DNA from 3 places in the Methylopila sp. 73B genome. Region 1 is predicted to be linked to each of the others. Evidence: riboswitches for the same ligand, from Rfam matches in the RefSeq annotation. Region 1 holds a riboswitch; each other region holds the start of a gene.

Region 1 (4,971 bases):
CGGTCGCGGGCGTCGCGAAGGCGGTGCCCAACCGCTACGTCTACAACGCCAGCAAGGCGGCGGTGGTCGGCCTCACCAAGGGCGTCGCCGCGGACTTCGTGCGCTCCGGCGTGCGCGCCAACGCCATCTGCCCGGGCACGGTGCAGTCGCCCTCGCTCGAGCAGCGCATGACCGAACAGGCGGCGGCGTCGGGCAAGCCGCTGGCCGAGGTCCGGCAGGCCTTCGTGGACCGCCAACCCATGGGCCGGCTCGGCGAGGGCCGGGAAGTCGCCGCGCTCGCGGTCTATCTCGCCAGCGAGGAGTCCAGCTTCGTCACCGGCCACCTCCATTTCGTCGACGGCGGCTTTGCGATCTAGGTGGCCGGCTAGCGCATGAGACTTTAGAAGAGGGTGCGCGTGCTTCGAGACGCCCGCTGACGCGGGCTCACCAGCATGAGGAGGTCCAGGCGCCTGACGTCAGACCCCCCACGCCGAGGAGCCGACCGCAGGTTGGCGTCTCACCGCACGCCCAACCTCGTCGCTCTGATTGAGATTTCCAAACGGGCTCTCGATGGTCCGCCCAGTAAGCAGGACAGACACAATGCATATCCTCGTCATCGGCGCCGCCGGCATGGTCGGCCGCAAGCTTACCGAAAAACTCGTCGCCAAGGGCGCTCTCGCCGGCCGGACCATCGAGCGGCTCGACCTCGTCGACGTGGTTGTCCCCAAGGCCCCCGAAGGCGCGGCGTTCCCGGTCAACGTCTCGGCGGCCGATCTCTCCGAGCCGGCGACCGCGTCGCAGCTGACAGCCGACAAGCCCGACGTGATCTTCCACCTCGCGGCGATCGTCTCCGGCGAGGCCGAGGCCGACTTCGACAAGGGGTGGCGCATCAACATGGACGGCACCCGCTACCTGCTGGAGGCCATCCGCCACGCCAATTACGTCCCCCGCCTGGTCTTCACCTCGTCGATCGCCGTGTTCGGCGCGCCGTTCCCCGAGTACATCCCGGACGATTTCCACCTGACGCCGCTGACCTCCTACGGCGCGCAGAAGGCATGCTGCGAGCTCATGCTCGCCGACTACACCCGCAAGGGCTTCGTGGACGGCGTTGGGCTGCGTTTCCCCACCATCGTCGTGCGGCCGGGCGCGCCCAACAAGGCGGCTTCGGGCTTCTTCTCCGGCATCATCCGCGAGCCGCTGTCCGGCATCGAGGCGATCCTCCCCGTCGGCGACGACGTGCGCCATTGGCTGGCGAGCCCCCGCGCCGCAGTGCAGTTCCTGATCCACGCCGCCGAGATCGACGGCGCCGCGGTCGGCCCGCGCCGCAACATCACGCTGCCGGGCGTCGAAGTGACGGTCGGCCAGATGATCGAGGGCCTGAAGGCCGTCGCCGGCGACGCGGTCGCCTCGCGCATCAAGCGGGAGCCCGACGCGACCGTGCTGAAGATCGTGTCCGGCTGGCCGGAGGCCTTCGAGGCGAAGCGCGCCGCCGAGCTCGGCTTCAAGGCCGACGACAGCTTCGAGGCGATCGTCCGCGCGCACATCGAGGACGAACTCGGCGGGTCCTTCGTGGCGTAAGCCGCTCCGCTTGGGGCGCGGACTTCAACTCTGCGAAAGCGAGGCCGCGCCCTTCTGGCGGCGACCGTCGGCCTCACGGCCCGTCGGCCGCGGGCCGTGAAGCCGACCCAAACGCCATCCAATCCGGACGAGTTCAAAAGCACGTAGGTTGTCTTTCGCTACCAATTTTGATTGACAAAAGCAGCCGGCGGAGCTTCCCTTCCACCGTTGGTCTTTGTTTGGATACCCATCTGGCTGATTAATATCCCCCGAATTGTTGCGTGAATAGTTGAGATGCCCGGTCGACACGGTCGGCCCTGTGCGTTGACGTGCTTTTGCTGACGCGTCGACTGCGAATGCAGTTCTTCAAACAACGACACTTTCCGGGGAAACGCCATGAACTTGCAGAAAATGGGGCGCGCGTTTGCGTGCACGCTGACCGTGGCTGGCTTTGCCGCCGTCGCGCATGTCGACGCTGCTCAAGCCGAAGATTGCCCGGTCACTCACGCGGCGCTGAGATCAGCGCTTCTCCAGGCCGACGAAGTCGATTCCACCGGCTTGAACAACCACTACTGGGCGGTCGTGGTGAACCGTAGCGGGACGGTGTGCGCCGTCGCCTACTCAGGACCGACCGTTGGATCCCAATGGCTGCTCAGCCGTCAGATCGCCGCCGCCAAGGCGTTCACCGCGAACGGCCTCAGCCTTGACGGTGCGCCGATCTCGACGGCGATGCTGTACCCTTGGGTGCAGGGCAGCCCGAGCGGCGGCAATCCCCTCTTCGGTCTCGCGGCGGGCAACCCGCTGGATGGGGACGCCGTCTACGACGGCGACTACGCCAAGTTCGGAACGCCGGAGGACCCGCTGATCGGCAAGCGCGTCGGCGGCACGATCACCTTCGGCGGCGGACTTGGTCTCTACAGCGGCAACACCGCGGTCGGCGGGCTCGGGCTGTCGGGGGACACGGCCTGCGCCGATCATTCAACAGCGTTCCGCACGCGGAACAGGCTGGCGAGAACGCCGACCAACGTCGCCGACAAGATGATCTTCGACAACACGAACGGACATCCGCATTGCCCGAACGATAGGGGCACCGCAGGCGTAACTGTCCCGGCATCCTGACGCCGCCAACGAGCGGGTCGCGCCGCAGGTGATTGTTCCCGCCCGCCGCACGACAGGCCCCTGTGAGGCGCGCCGCGCGACGTGCGGCGCGCTGGGTCCACGACCATCGGCGGCTTGGCCGTCGCGGCGCGGGCGGCTAGCATCCGCATCGTTCGGTGCCCGCGCGAGCGGGAGAATCGGAAACGCGGTGCGAACCCGCGGCGTGCCCGACGCTGTGAGGGGGACCGGGACGGCATGACGCCACTGGCCGACAAGGCCGGGAAGGCGCCGCGCCCGGGACGATCCCGAGCCAGAAGACCGGCCGGACGCCAGAGCCATGACCGCGCGGACGGCGGGAGGGGCGTTGCATTCGCTGAAGAGGAGCGAAAGCGATGTCGCTTGCCGTGACGTCTCCGATGCCCCTGCCGCAGGGCGACCAGACCTCGGACCTTGCGCCGGCGGGGGCGTTCTCCGAAGCCGAGCGGGGCGCCGTCTACCGCGCCATCGAGACCCGCCGCGACGTGCGGAACGAGTTTTCGGCGCGCCCGGTGCCGGACGACGTCTTGCGGCGCATCCTCGCCGCGGCCCACGCCGCGCCCTCGGTCGGGCTGATGCAGCCCTGGAACTTCATCCTCATCCGCGATCCGCAGACGCGCGGCCGCGTCCACGAGGCGTTCACGCTTCGCAACGCGGAAGCCGCCGAACGGTTCGAGGGCGCGCGCGGCGATCATTACCGCAGCCTGAAGCTCGAAGGCATCCTGACCGCGCCGCTCAACATCTGCGTCACCTGCGACCGGGACCGCGGCGGGCCGCAGGTCCTCGGCCGCACGCACCAGCGCGACACCGACCTCTACAGCACGGTCTGCGCCGTGCAGAACCTGTGGCTCGCGGCGCGGGCGGAGGGGGTCGGGGTCGGCTGGGTCAGCATCTTCGACCCGGAGGATCTGAAGCCTCTGCTCGGCGTGCCGGAGCGCGCCGTGGTCGTCGCCTATCTCTGCGTGGGCTACGTCGATGAACTCTTCGTCCGGCCCGAGCTCGAGGCGCGGCGTTGGGCGCGACGGTCGCCGCTCGACGACGTGGTGTTCGAGGAGCGCTGGGGCGAGAGGCCCACTCAGGCCGAGTGAGGGCCCCGCCGGTTACGGTTTCGCCTGCGCCTTGGCGCAGCCGGCGACGCCTTCGAGCGCTTCGCTTGATCCTGTCGATGCGAAGGACGTGGAGACGCCCTCGATCGCGACCGACACGGCCTTGGCGGTCCGAAGAGCGCCAACAAGCTTGGCCAGGGCGGCGGGGTCGGCGCCTTGGCCAAGCGTCAGTTCGCCCTCCGACGCGGTCATGGGCAAGGCGACCGCGAGGCCGTCGGCGACAAACTGCGCCTCGACTGTCTGGCGCGTCGCGGCCTGGCCCTTGATGGAGGCCAGCACCACGCGCGCCGAGGCGCCCTTTTGGACATGGGGCCCGCCGCCCTCGCCGCAGGAGAACGAGAGCACGTCGCCGCCCTTGGTGGAGACCGCCGCCCAGTGCGCGCCCATCTGGTAGCCGGAGTTCCAGACCTCGGGGGCGTCCTGCGCCGATGCGGCGGTCGGGCCGAAGGCGAGCAAGGAGAGCGCGACGGCGGGCGAGAGGCGGGCTGAGATCATGGCTCGGGTCTCCTGCGGCGCGGATGGACCGCAGGAGTCATCGCCCGATCACGCTGGCGGAATCAACCCTGGCCGCGGCGACGCCCGGAGCCTGCGCGCCGCTCAGTGCTCCTGCTGCGTCATCTTGTCGACGAAGGCGATGCCGATGGCCGAGAGGATGAAGATCGAATGGATGATGGTCTGCCACATCACGCCTTCGGAGGTGAGCCCGCCGGGCACGCCGATCTTGCCGGCCTCGATGAAGGTGCGCAGGAGGTGGATCGACGAGATGCCGATGATCGCCATGGCGAGCTTCACCTTCAGCACGCCGGCGTTGACGTGGCTCAGCCATTCTGGCTGGTCGGGGTGGCCGGCGAGGCCGAGGCGCGACACGAAGGTCTCGTAGCCGCCGACGATCACCATCACGAGCAGGTTCGAGATCATCACGACGTCGATCAGGCCGAGCACGGTCAGCATGATCTGCTGCTCGGTGAAGGAGGTGGCGTGGCTCACGAGGTGCCACAGCTCCTTTAGGAATTGGAACACGTAGACGCACTGCGCGAGGATCAGGCCGAGATAGAGCGGCAGCTGGAGCCAGCGCGAGCTGAAGATGACAAGAGGCAACGGACGCAGGCGGCCTGCGGACAGGGGCTTTTCAGCGGACAAGGTCGGGTTCCGGAGTTGATGACGGTCGGCGATGCGCCGAGGGCCCCGGATAGCA
Region 2 (4,971 bases), 800 kb from region 1:
CGCGGCGGCCCCTTGGCGGCGACGAGCCGAGGGTCGCCGATGCGCTCCAGCAGGTCTTGGAACGCCGGGTGGGCGCTGATGGCGGAGCGGCCGCGGACCGCCCATGCCGTCGACGGCAAGCAGGTCGACCCGGCCTGAACGATCGTCTGCAGCGGGAGCTGGCCGCAGTTGTCGAGCTGCAGTTCCGCCGCGACGTTCACGAGGCCGGCCCGCCTTCAGCACAGAGATGGCCGCGCGGGTGGTGGAGCGGTCCGCCTGCACGGGGCCCGGCCGCAGCGCAACCCCCGCCAACGCCGCCGCGGCCCAGAGGGCCGGCGCCAACGTCCGCCCGCCCGTCAGAACGACACCTTCACGCCGCCATAGGCCGCCCGGCCGGGCGTGTTGTAGGTGAAGACCTCCTCGTACTGCTTGTCGAAGAGGTTCTCGATCCGTCCGTAGACCTCGGCGTTCTCGGTCACCTTGTAGGAGGCGGCCATGTTGACGAGCGTGTAGGCCTTCAGCGAGACGGGCGCCCGCTCGAATGTCTCGGCGTCAAACCGGTTGTCCTTCTGCCGGCCGTTGTAGACGACGCCAAGATTGGCGTTCGCGCGGCCGTCGAGGAACACGTAGTTGACGTTCACGCTGCCGATGTGGCGCGGCCTGCGGACCAGCGTGTCGCCGTTGGGATCCTCGCCGTCTGTGAACGTGTAAGCGGCGCGGACGCTGACATCCGCGAAAGGCCTCACCGTCAGGCCGAGTTCGACGCCGTCGATTTTGGATTTGCCCGCGAGGTTGACCGGCTGACCCGCGCCTTTCGCCGGGACGAACTCACTGGAGATCAAGTCCTTCACGCGTTGCTGGAAATAGGTCGCGTCGAGGACCACGCGGTCGTTCCAGAACGGCTGGTCGAAGCCGACGTCCCAGCCCTGCGCCCTCTCCGGCGTGAGGTTCTCGTTCGAGACGAAGTTGTCGGCGAAGCCGAACAGCTCGAAGGTCGTCGGGTTCTTCAGGCCCGTGCCGTAGGAGGCCCGGATCTTGGTCTTCGAGCGCTGGAAGGTGTAGGCGCTCGCCAGACGAGAGGTCGTGTCGTCCTCGAACCGGTCGTTGAAGTCGTGTCGGATGCTGCCAGTCACGAACAGGCTGTCGAACAGGCCGAGCTGGTACTGTCCGACGAGACCCGCGTTGTCGATGTGCTGCTTGACGGTGGGCGCGCGCTGAGACGGAAACTGCGTGAAACTGTCTACGGCGTCGCGCGTGTGATCGGCGCCGAAGGTCACCACGTGGCTCGCCGGCAGCCCTGCTTCGGTCGCGAAGCGGTAGTTCGTCTGGTAGTCGAACCGCGTCATCTCGCCGACGGTCGCGAAGGTCTTCGCACCGTCGCCGTCGAAGCTGCGGCGGTCGGAGTTGGTGTAGCTCAGCCCCGCGACATGGCCCCAGGCGCCGTCGAGCAGCGTCGCCGTCATCTGCGCGCGGCCGTAGAACTGCTTGCCCTTTTCGGTGTCGCGAGTGTCGACGGAGGCCGCAAAGGGCGATCCGTCGGAGGCGGCTCCGAAGCCGTCGCGATCGGCCTTGAAGTCGGTGTAGCGGGCGACGCCGGTGAACTCGAGGAGCTCATTTGGCCGAACCGAGACCTTGGCGAGGCCTGTTCCGCTTTGGTAGCCGTCGCGGTCGAGCGAGGAGGTCGGCGCGAAGGCGTCGAAGCGTTTGGCGGTCGAGATCCCGCTCGTGCGATAGCCCTGGCCGGCGATGAGATAGTCATAGGCTTGCGTTCCGCCGGACACGGAGGCCGTGCCGGTGAGGGCGCCGAACGAACCGCCCTCGATGTTCGCCCGGAAGCGCGTCGGTCCCGGCTCGCCCTTGCGGGTCGTGATGTTGATCACGCCGCCGACCGCGTCGGAGCCGTAGAGCGCGCTCTGTGGACCCCGCAGCACGTCGACGCGCTCGACTTCGAGATTGAGCAGGTTGGCGAAGTCGAACTCCGCGCTCGTGCCCGGATCGTTCATCCGGATCCCGTCGACGATGACGAGCGTCTGGTTGCCCTCCGATCCGCGGATGCGGACCTGGGTCAGGGCGCCGAGCGGACCGGTGCGGTTGACGGCGACGCCGGGGAGTTCGCGCAGGACGTCGGAGACGACGCGGATCTGGCGGCGCTTCAGTTCCTCGCCGGAGATCGAGGAGACCGCGCTGCCGATCGCGGCGGCCGGGCCCTCGACCCGGTTCGCGGTGACCGAGATCTCTTCGAGCGCGGTGGAGTCGTCGGCGGGCGCCTGCTGGGCGGCCGCTGAGGCGGCGAGGACGGAGGAAACGGCGAGGACGGCGGCCGCGTGGGCGCGCCGTGGGCGGGACAACAGGTTGGACATGGAGACCCCGAGCGGGACGAGTGGCACGTCACCGCGAACTCGAGGTCTTGCCGCAAACGCACGTCACGTGCGCCGACGGTTCGCCCACCATCGGTGCACCCCGCCCGACGCGTTCGCGTGTGACCACACGACTGACGGCAGGTCTCCTGGCTCACGGGTCGCCGCGCTGGTCGTCGCCTTCCCGGGACCGAAGGCCCAGTGGCTGAGTGACGAAGCGCTCGCCGTTTACAGTAGCGGGGGCTGCCGCGGCATGAGGTCGTTAGACCCGCACCGCGTTCCCTTTTGATCCCCGAGGGGAACCGTCGCGGCGGACGCTATGGCGGACATGTCGCGGCTGTCAATTGGCGCTGCGGCCGACTCGGGACCTCAGCTCCCGCCCATCAACAGGAGCGACGCCGGTCAGGACCGCCCCGGCGCCAGCCGGCTCGCGCGAAGCTGGCCGTCGCTCTCGAGCAGGCCGTGGACGGTCGCTGCGATGTGCGCCTCGATGCGCTTCAGGTCGCGCGTGATGTCGAGCTGCAGCGCGCTGGTCTCGATCTGGTCGGCGCGGCCCGACCGCATCTCGGCGAAATGGCGTTCGGTGGCCTCGCGCTCCAGTTCGCGGAACTGCTCCTTCTCTGCGACCAGCCGCCGGGCGGCCTGGTGGTCGCCCGACATGAACACCGCGACCGCGAGGCGCAGGTGCTCGCACAGCCGCGCGTGCATGGCGTCGATGCGCTGGATCGCGGCCGGCGGCAGCAGGCGTTTGTCGCGGATGCGCTGCGCCGCCATCTCCATCAGGTTCTTGTCGACGATGTCGCCGATGTGCTCGAGGTTGATCGCGAGAGCGAGCGTGGCGAAGACCCTTTGGGTCTCCTTGTCGCTCAGCCGGTCGTGGTCGATCGCCCCGATGTAGAGCTGGATCTTGTCGTAGAGCGTGTCGAGCACGTCGTCGGTGCGGCTGACGTTGAGCACGCGGCCGATGTCGTCATGGGCGAAGGCGCCCTGCGAGCCCTTCAGCATGCCCTCCACCACGTCCGCCATATGCAGCACCTCGCGCGCGGCGTTGGCGAGCGCGACCGAGGGCGTCGAAAGCGCGGCCTCGTCGAGGTACAGCGGCGTGGCGGGATCGCCTTCCGTCGGCCGGTCGGGCAGCGCGCGCTTGAGAAGCGCCGCGAGCTGCGGCAGCAGGCCGATGAACAGCGCGGCGGTGGCGAGGTTGAAGGCGAGATGGCCAAGCGCCGCGAGCCGCGCCGGATCGGCGTCGACGACGGACAGCGCTTGTGCGATCGGGCCCAGGAACGGCAGCGCCAGCGCGCAGCCGACGAGGCGGTTGGCGAGATTGCCGAGCGGCGCCCGAAGCTTCGCGGGCGCGCCGCCCATGGCGTCGATCAGCGGGTTGAGCGCGCTGCCGAGGTTGCAGCCGAGCACCATGGCGAGCGCCGCCTCGGTCGAGATCACGCCCGCGCCCGCGAGCGACATCACGAACAGCATGGCCGCGACCGAAGAGTGCGCGGCCCAGCTCAAGGCGGCGGCCAGCAGCACCGTGATCAGCGGCTCCTCGGTCAGCGCGCCGAGCAGCATCCGGAGCGTGGCCGAAGCCTCGATCGGCCGCATGGTCTCCACCAGCAGATGCAGCGCGAGCAGCATCAGGCCGAGGCCGATCGCGGTCTGCGCCAGGTCGCGGACGAGGCTGGACCGCCCCCGGCGGTAGACTGCGACGCCGAGGAACAGCAGCAGCGGGAAGACATAGGACACGTCGAAGGACGCGACCTGCACGATCAGCGTGGTGCCGACGTTCGCGCCCAGCATCATGGCGAGGGCCGGGGCGAGCTCCACGGCCCCTGCCCCGCTGAAGGAGGCGATCATCAGGGCGGTCGCGGTCGACGACTGCAGCAGGGCCGTGACGCCGACGCCGGCCAGGAAGGCGCGGCCGCGGTTGCGCAGGGCCTCGCCCAGCATGTGGCGCAGGTCGCTGCCGAAGGCGCGCTGCACGCCGCTGCTGACCACGTGCACGCCCCAGAGCAGAAGCGCGACCTCGCCCAGCAGTTCGATCAGGACGTGGGTGGCGCTCATGCTGTCGCGACGCTGCGCGCGTGTCCCGGCCTTGAGCCGGAACCCAGACGCGCTGCGCTCCACGGTTCTCGGCCCGACGTCTCCGCCCCCTCCCCCTTGCGGGGAGGGTAAGGGTGGGGGTGGTCCAGAACCGAACGCCGTGGGTCGGCACAGAGCGGCATGGGGGTCGGCGACGTGTCCGGAACCACCCCCACCCCCGGCCCCTCCCCGCAAGGGTGAGGGGGGAAGGCCCGGCTCAATCTCCCCTCTCGGCGAGCGCGCCGTCGATCGCCGTCTCCAGCCGGTCGAGCGCGAGCGCCATCTCGTCGCGCGTCAGGGTCAGCGGCGGCGTCAGGGTGATGACGTTGCCCATCGTGGTCTTGAACGACAGGCCGAGGTCCAGCGCGCGGTACATGATGTCCTCCGCAAGCGCCCCGTCAGGGTCGGACCCGCCAGTCTTCACCATCTCGACGCCCAGCAAAAGCCCCCTGCCCCGCACGTCGCCCATGACCTCGCGGCGGCTGCTCATGTCTTTCAGGCGCTCCAGCGCGTAGGCGCCGACGGCGGCGGCGTTCTCGACCAGCCCTTCGTCCTCGAT
Region 3 (4,971 bases), 2.2 Mb from region 1:
GGCGCGGAGCTCGCCGACGACCTCGAGCGGCTCGTGGCGCTGCACGACGCCTCCACCATCGCGGCCGTGATCGTCGAACCGGTCGCGGGCTCGACCGGCGTGGTGCTGCCGCCCAAGGGCTATCTCGAACGGCTGCGCGCGCTCTGCGACAAGCACGGCCTGCTGCTGATCTTCGACGAGGTCATCACTGGCTTCGGCCGACTCGGCGCGCCTTTTGCCGCCGACTGGTTCGGCGTGACGCCGGACATCATGGTGACCGCCAAGGGCATCACCAACGGCGTGGTGCCGATGGGCGCGGTGTTCGTGTCCTCGGCGATCTACGAAGCCTTCATGAACGGTCCGGAGCACGTCATCGAGCTGTTCCACGGCTACACCTACTCGGCGCATCCGCTCGCCTGCGCGGCGGGGCTCGCCACCCTCGACACCTACGCCGAGGAAGGCCTGCTGACGCGGGCGAGCGAGACCGGCGCGCGGTTCGCCGACGAGCTGCATGCGCTGAAGGGCCTTCCCCACGTCGTCGACATCCGCAACATCGGCCTCGTCGGGGCGGTCGAGCTCGAGCCGATCCCGGGGCAGCCGACCAAGCGCGCCTTCTCCGCCTTCCTGAAGGCCTACGAGAAAGGGATCATGATCCGCACCACCGGCGACATCATCGCGATGTCGCCGCCGCTGATCATTTCGGAAGCGCAGATCGACGAACTGGTCGGCACGCTCGCCGACGTGCTGCGCACGCTCGACTGAGATGACGCTTCCCGACAGATCCCCCACCCCTCGCCCCTCCGACGACCGCCCCCTGAGCCGCGCCGCCTTCTTCGGATGGGGCCTCGGTTTCATCAGCCTGATCGCGCTGTCTGTGGTCGGCCTCGGCCACAGCCCGCAGATCCGCGGCGCAGCGAACCTGCGCTACGCGATCGTCGTCGTGCTCGTGGCCGCCGCGCTCGCCGCCGCCATCGTCATGCTGGCGCGCGCCGAGGCCGCGACCCGCGTGGGCGACGCCTTCCGGCGCTTCGGCGTGGCGTTCGGAGCGACGGCGCTCGTGCTGTTCGTCTGGGAGGCGATCGCGGTCGGCCGGGGGCTCTCCCCTTCGCCGGTCGGCATCGTCGCCGCCCTGCTCGGCTACTGATCCTCCGGAGGCATCCCATGGCGACGCCCACCACTCACAACCTTGCCGTCGACGGCCGGCGGCTCTGGGACGCAATCCACGAGACCGCGGCCTTCGGCGGCACGCCCAAGGGCGGCGTGCGGCGGCTGACGCTGTCCGACGAAGACCGTCAGGTGCGCGACTGGTTCCGCGCGGCCTGCGAGGCGCTCGGCTGCGCGGTGACGGTGGACGACATGGGCAACATGTTCGCCCGCCGGCCGGGCCGTCGCGACGACCTCGCGCCGATCGCCTTCGGCTCCCACCTCGACACCCAGCCGACCGGCGGCAAGTTCGACGGCGTGCTGGGCGTTCTGGCGGGGCTCGAGGTCCTCCGCACTCTTCACGACGCCGGCTACGAGACCAATGCGCCGCTGGAGTTGGTAAACTGGACCAACGAGGAAGGCTCGCGCTTCGCCCCAGCCATGCTCGCATCGGGCGTGTTCGCCGGCGCGATCGCGAAGGAGACGGCGCTCGCCCAGACCGACCGCGAGGGCGCGACCTTCGGAGCCGAGCTCGAACGCATCGGCTACCGCGGCGACGAGCCCTGCGGGGCGCGGACGTTCTCCGCCTTCTTCGAGCTCCACATCGAGCAAGGGCCGATCCTGCAGGACGAGGACAAGATGGTCGGCGTGGTCGAGGCCGTGCAGGGCATCCGCTGGTACGAGATCACGCTCATCGGCCAAGACGCCCATTCCGGCGCGACGCCGATGCGGCTCCGCCGCGACGCGCTGGTCGGCGCCTCGCGCGTGGTGGCGGCGGTCGATCGCATCGGCCGGGCGCGGCCGGACTGCGTCGGCACCGTCGGCCTGATGGAGGTCAAGCCGAACTCCCGCAACGTCTCCCCCGGCGAGGTCTTCCTCACCGTCGACTTCCGCTCGCCCGACGACGCCAAGGTCGCGGCCATGGAGGCCGACCTCATCGCGGCGGTCGCGGAGATCACGTCGGACCTCGGCCTCGAAGGCGCGCCGGTCCGCATCTGGGACCAGCCCGCGACGATCTTCGACGCCGAATGCGTGGCGGCGGTCGAGGCCGCGGCTGAGGCCTTCGGCCAAGGCTCGCGCAGGATGGTCTCCGGCGCCGGGCATGACGCCGCCTACGTGGCGCGGGTGGCGCCGACCGCGATGATCTTCGTGCCGTGCAAGGACGGGATCAGCCACAACGAGGCCGAAAGCTCCACGCTGGAGCAGTGCGCCGCCGGCGCCCAGGTCCTGCTCGACGCCGCCCTTCGCTACGACCGGAAGTTCGGCTAAGGCGTGGTCCGCTGACGGCACCCATCCTACGAACGGCGGCTGCGCTTTCCGTTGTCCCGCCCTCCGTCGTCTGCTACGCCTCGGTCATTCGCTTCGGCGTCCTTCGGGACCTCTGAGGGAATCCGGTGGGACGCGCCTCGGCGCGTCGAATCCGGAGCTGCCCCCGCAACTGTGAGCGGCGAGCGGCGCGCCAAGGACCATGGCCACTGGGTTTCGACCTGGGAAGGCCGGCGCGACCGCCGCGACCCGCGAGCCAGGACACCTGCCGGAACCGCGAGCAACCGCCAACGCCCTCGGTGGGAGGGCACATGAGGCCTGTGATGACCGACCTGACCCGTTCCCCGACCCGCGCCGGCGCCCTCTCCGCGACCCGCGCGCTGCCGATCGTCTGCGCCTTTCTGCTTGGCGTGATCGTAATTGGCGGGACCGGCTTCGCGCAGATGGCGGCCGCCCACAACGCGGCGCACGACCACAGGCATTCCATCGGCTTTCCCTGCCACTGAGGGAATCACCAAGATGACCCTCTTTCGCACCATCGTCCTTCTCGCGGCGCTGGTGGGCTTCGGCGCGGGCGTCGTCCTGACCGTCGTCCAGCAGTTCGGCGCCCAGCCGCTGATCGTGAAGGCGGAAGTCTTCGAGCAGGCGCGCTCCGAGGCGTCGGCGCCAAAGCCCCACGACCATGAAGCCTCTGGCGTCCATGACCACCTCGCGGCGTCCGCCGCCGACGTGGCGGCGGCCGAAGCCCACGAGCACGGCGGCGGCGACGAATGGGCGCCCGCCGACGGGGCCGAGCGCTTCCTCTGGACGCTCGCCGCCAACGTCGTCAGCGGCGTCGGCTTCGCGTTGCTGCTTGTGGCCGCGAGTGAGCTCAAGGGCGGCCTGACTTCGTGGCGCGAGGGCCTGTTCTGGGGCCTCGCCGGCTTCGCGGTGTTCACGCTCGCGCCCTCCATCGGCCTGCCGCCGGAGGCGCCTGGCGTCGAAGGGGCGCCGCTGATGGACCGCCAGATCTGGTGGATCGGCACGGCGATCGCGACCGCGGCCGGCCTCGCCCTGCTCGCCTACGGCCGCTCGCCCATGGCTGCGCTCGGCGCGATCGTGCTGATCGCCGCGCCGCACGTGATCGGCGCGCCACAGGCGACCGAAGCGCCGGCCATCCCGCGCGATCTGGAGCACGACTTCGTGGTGGCGGTGATCGTCACCGGCTTCGTGTTCTGGGCGGCGATCGGCGTTCTCGCCGGCGCCCTGCGCGGGCGCTTCGCGGCGGCCTGACGGGACGATGCCCATCCCCGCGCGCCGCGGGACCGTCACCCTCGTCCTCGGCGGCGCGCGCTCTGGAAAGAGCCGCTTCGCCGAGGGGCTGGTGACGGCGACCGGGCTCGACCTCGTCTATGTCGCAACGGCGCAGGCCTTCGACGACGAGATGCGGGAGCGGATCGCCCGTCACCGCGCCGACCGCGCCGGCGAGGGCTGGCGCACGGTCGAGGCGCCGCTGGCGCTCGCGGGCGTCGTCGCCGCCGAATCCGCGCCCGGGACGGCGCTGCTGGTCGACTGCCTGACGCTGTGGCTGACCAACGTGATGCTGGCGGATCTCGACGTGGAGCGCGAAGTCGATGGCCTGCTCGTGGCGCTCGGCGCCGCGCAAGCTCCCGTCGTCCTGGTCTCCAACGAGGTAGGCTACGGCATCGTCCCCGAGAACGCGCTGGCCCGCGCCTTCCGCGATCATCAGGGCCGGCTGAACCAGCTTGTCGCCGCGATCGCGGACCGCGTGACGCTGGTGGCGGCGGGCCTCCCCCTCAATCTCAAGCTCCCGAAGGAGCCGACCCCATGACCGCATCCCACAAGATCCCCGCGACCGTCGTCACCGGCTTCCTCGGGGCCGGCAAGACCACGCTGATCCGCCACCTGCTGCAGAACGCCGGCGGCCGGAAGATCGCGCTGATCGTCAACGAGTTCGGCGACGTCGGGATCGACGGCGACGTGCTGCGCGCCTGCGAAAGCGAGGCCTGCCGCGAGGAGGACATCGTCGAGCTCGCGAACGGCTGCATCTGCTGCACCGTCGCCGACGACTTCATCCCGACCATGGAGAAGATCCTCGCCCGCAACCCGACGCCGGACCACATCGTGATCGAGACCTCCGGCCTCGCCCTGCCCCAGCCGCTGGTGCGCGCCTTCCGCTGGCCGGAAATCGCGACCCGCGTGACGGTGGACGGCGTGGTGACCGTGGTCGACGGCCCCGCGGTCCGCGACGGCCGCTTCGCCCACGACGAGGAGGCGGTCGCCGCCCAGCGCGCCGCCGACCCCAACGTCGATCACGAGAACCCGATCGAGGAGCTGTTCCAGGACCAGGTCCGTTCGGCCGACCTCATCATCGTGCACAAGGCCGACCGCCTGTCGGAAGACGAGATCGAAGCCGTGAAGGCCGACGTGCTGACGCATTCCAGCGCCGGCGTGCGCGTGGTGTCCGCCGCCAACGGCGACCTGCCGGCCGACGTGCTGCTGAGCCTCGCCTCGGGCGTCGAAGACAAGATCGACGCGCGCCCCACGACCCATGAGCTCGAGGGCGAGGTGCAGCACGACCAC

What was found. A riboswitch is a leader RNA that binds a small molecule or an ion and turns the genes downstream of it on or off. The one in region 1 is predicted to bind cobalamin.
Region 2: linked by a shared signal. The riboswitch ahead of K244_RS0111035 (TonB-dependent receptor) and the one ahead of bluB (5,6-dimethylbenzimidazole synthase) in region 1 are both predicted to bind cobalamin.
Region 3: linked by a shared signal. The riboswitch ahead of K244_RS0104285 (CbtB-domain containing protein) and the one ahead of bluB (5,6-dimethylbenzimidazole synthase) in region 1 are both predicted to bind cobalamin.

The regions. Positions count from the first base shown of each region.
Region 1 covers NZ_JAFV01000001.1:3,073,558-3,078,528, reverse strand. Annotated here, with positions in the region: gene K244_RS0114755 (SDR family oxidoreductase) at 1-356, shown strand, start outside; gene denD (D-erythronate dehydrogenase) at 580-1,557, shown strand; gene K244_RS0114745 (heme-binding protein) at 1,933-2,655, shown strand; cobalamin riboswitch at 2,792-2,976, shown strand; gene bluB (5,6-dimethylbenzimidazole synthase) at 3,051-3,758, shown strand; gene K244_RS0114735 (hypothetical protein) at 3,771-4,271, opposite strand; gene K244_RS0114730 (TIGR00645 family protein) at 4,374-4,916, opposite strand.
Region 2 covers NZ_JAFV01000001.1:2,273,407-2,278,377, forward strand. Annotated here, with positions in the region: gene K244_RS0111035 (TonB-dependent receptor) at 336-2,339, opposite strand; cobalamin riboswitch at 2,458-2,658, opposite strand; gene K244_RS0111040 (Na/Pi cotransporter family protein) at 2,739-4,394, opposite strand; gene K244_RS0111045 (aspartate aminotransferase family protein) at 4,630-4,971, opposite strand, start outside.
Region 3 covers NZ_JAFV01000001.1:888,168-893,138, reverse strand. Annotated here, with positions in the region: gene K244_RS0104300 (aspartate aminotransferase family protein) at 1-741, shown strand, start outside; gene K244_RS0104295 (hypothetical protein) at 743-1,123, shown strand; gene K244_RS0104290 (Zn-dependent hydrolase) at 1,141-2,391, shown strand; cobalamin riboswitch at 2,469-2,676, shown strand; gene K244_RS0104285 (CbtB-domain containing protein) at 2,712-2,894, shown strand; gene K244_RS0104280 (CbtA family protein) at 2,908-3,660, shown strand; gene cobU (bifunctional adenosylcobinamide kinase/adenosylcobinamide-phosphate guanylyltransferase) at 3,668-4,219, shown strand; gene cobW (cobalamin biosynthesis protein CobW) at 4,216-4,971, shown strand, end outside.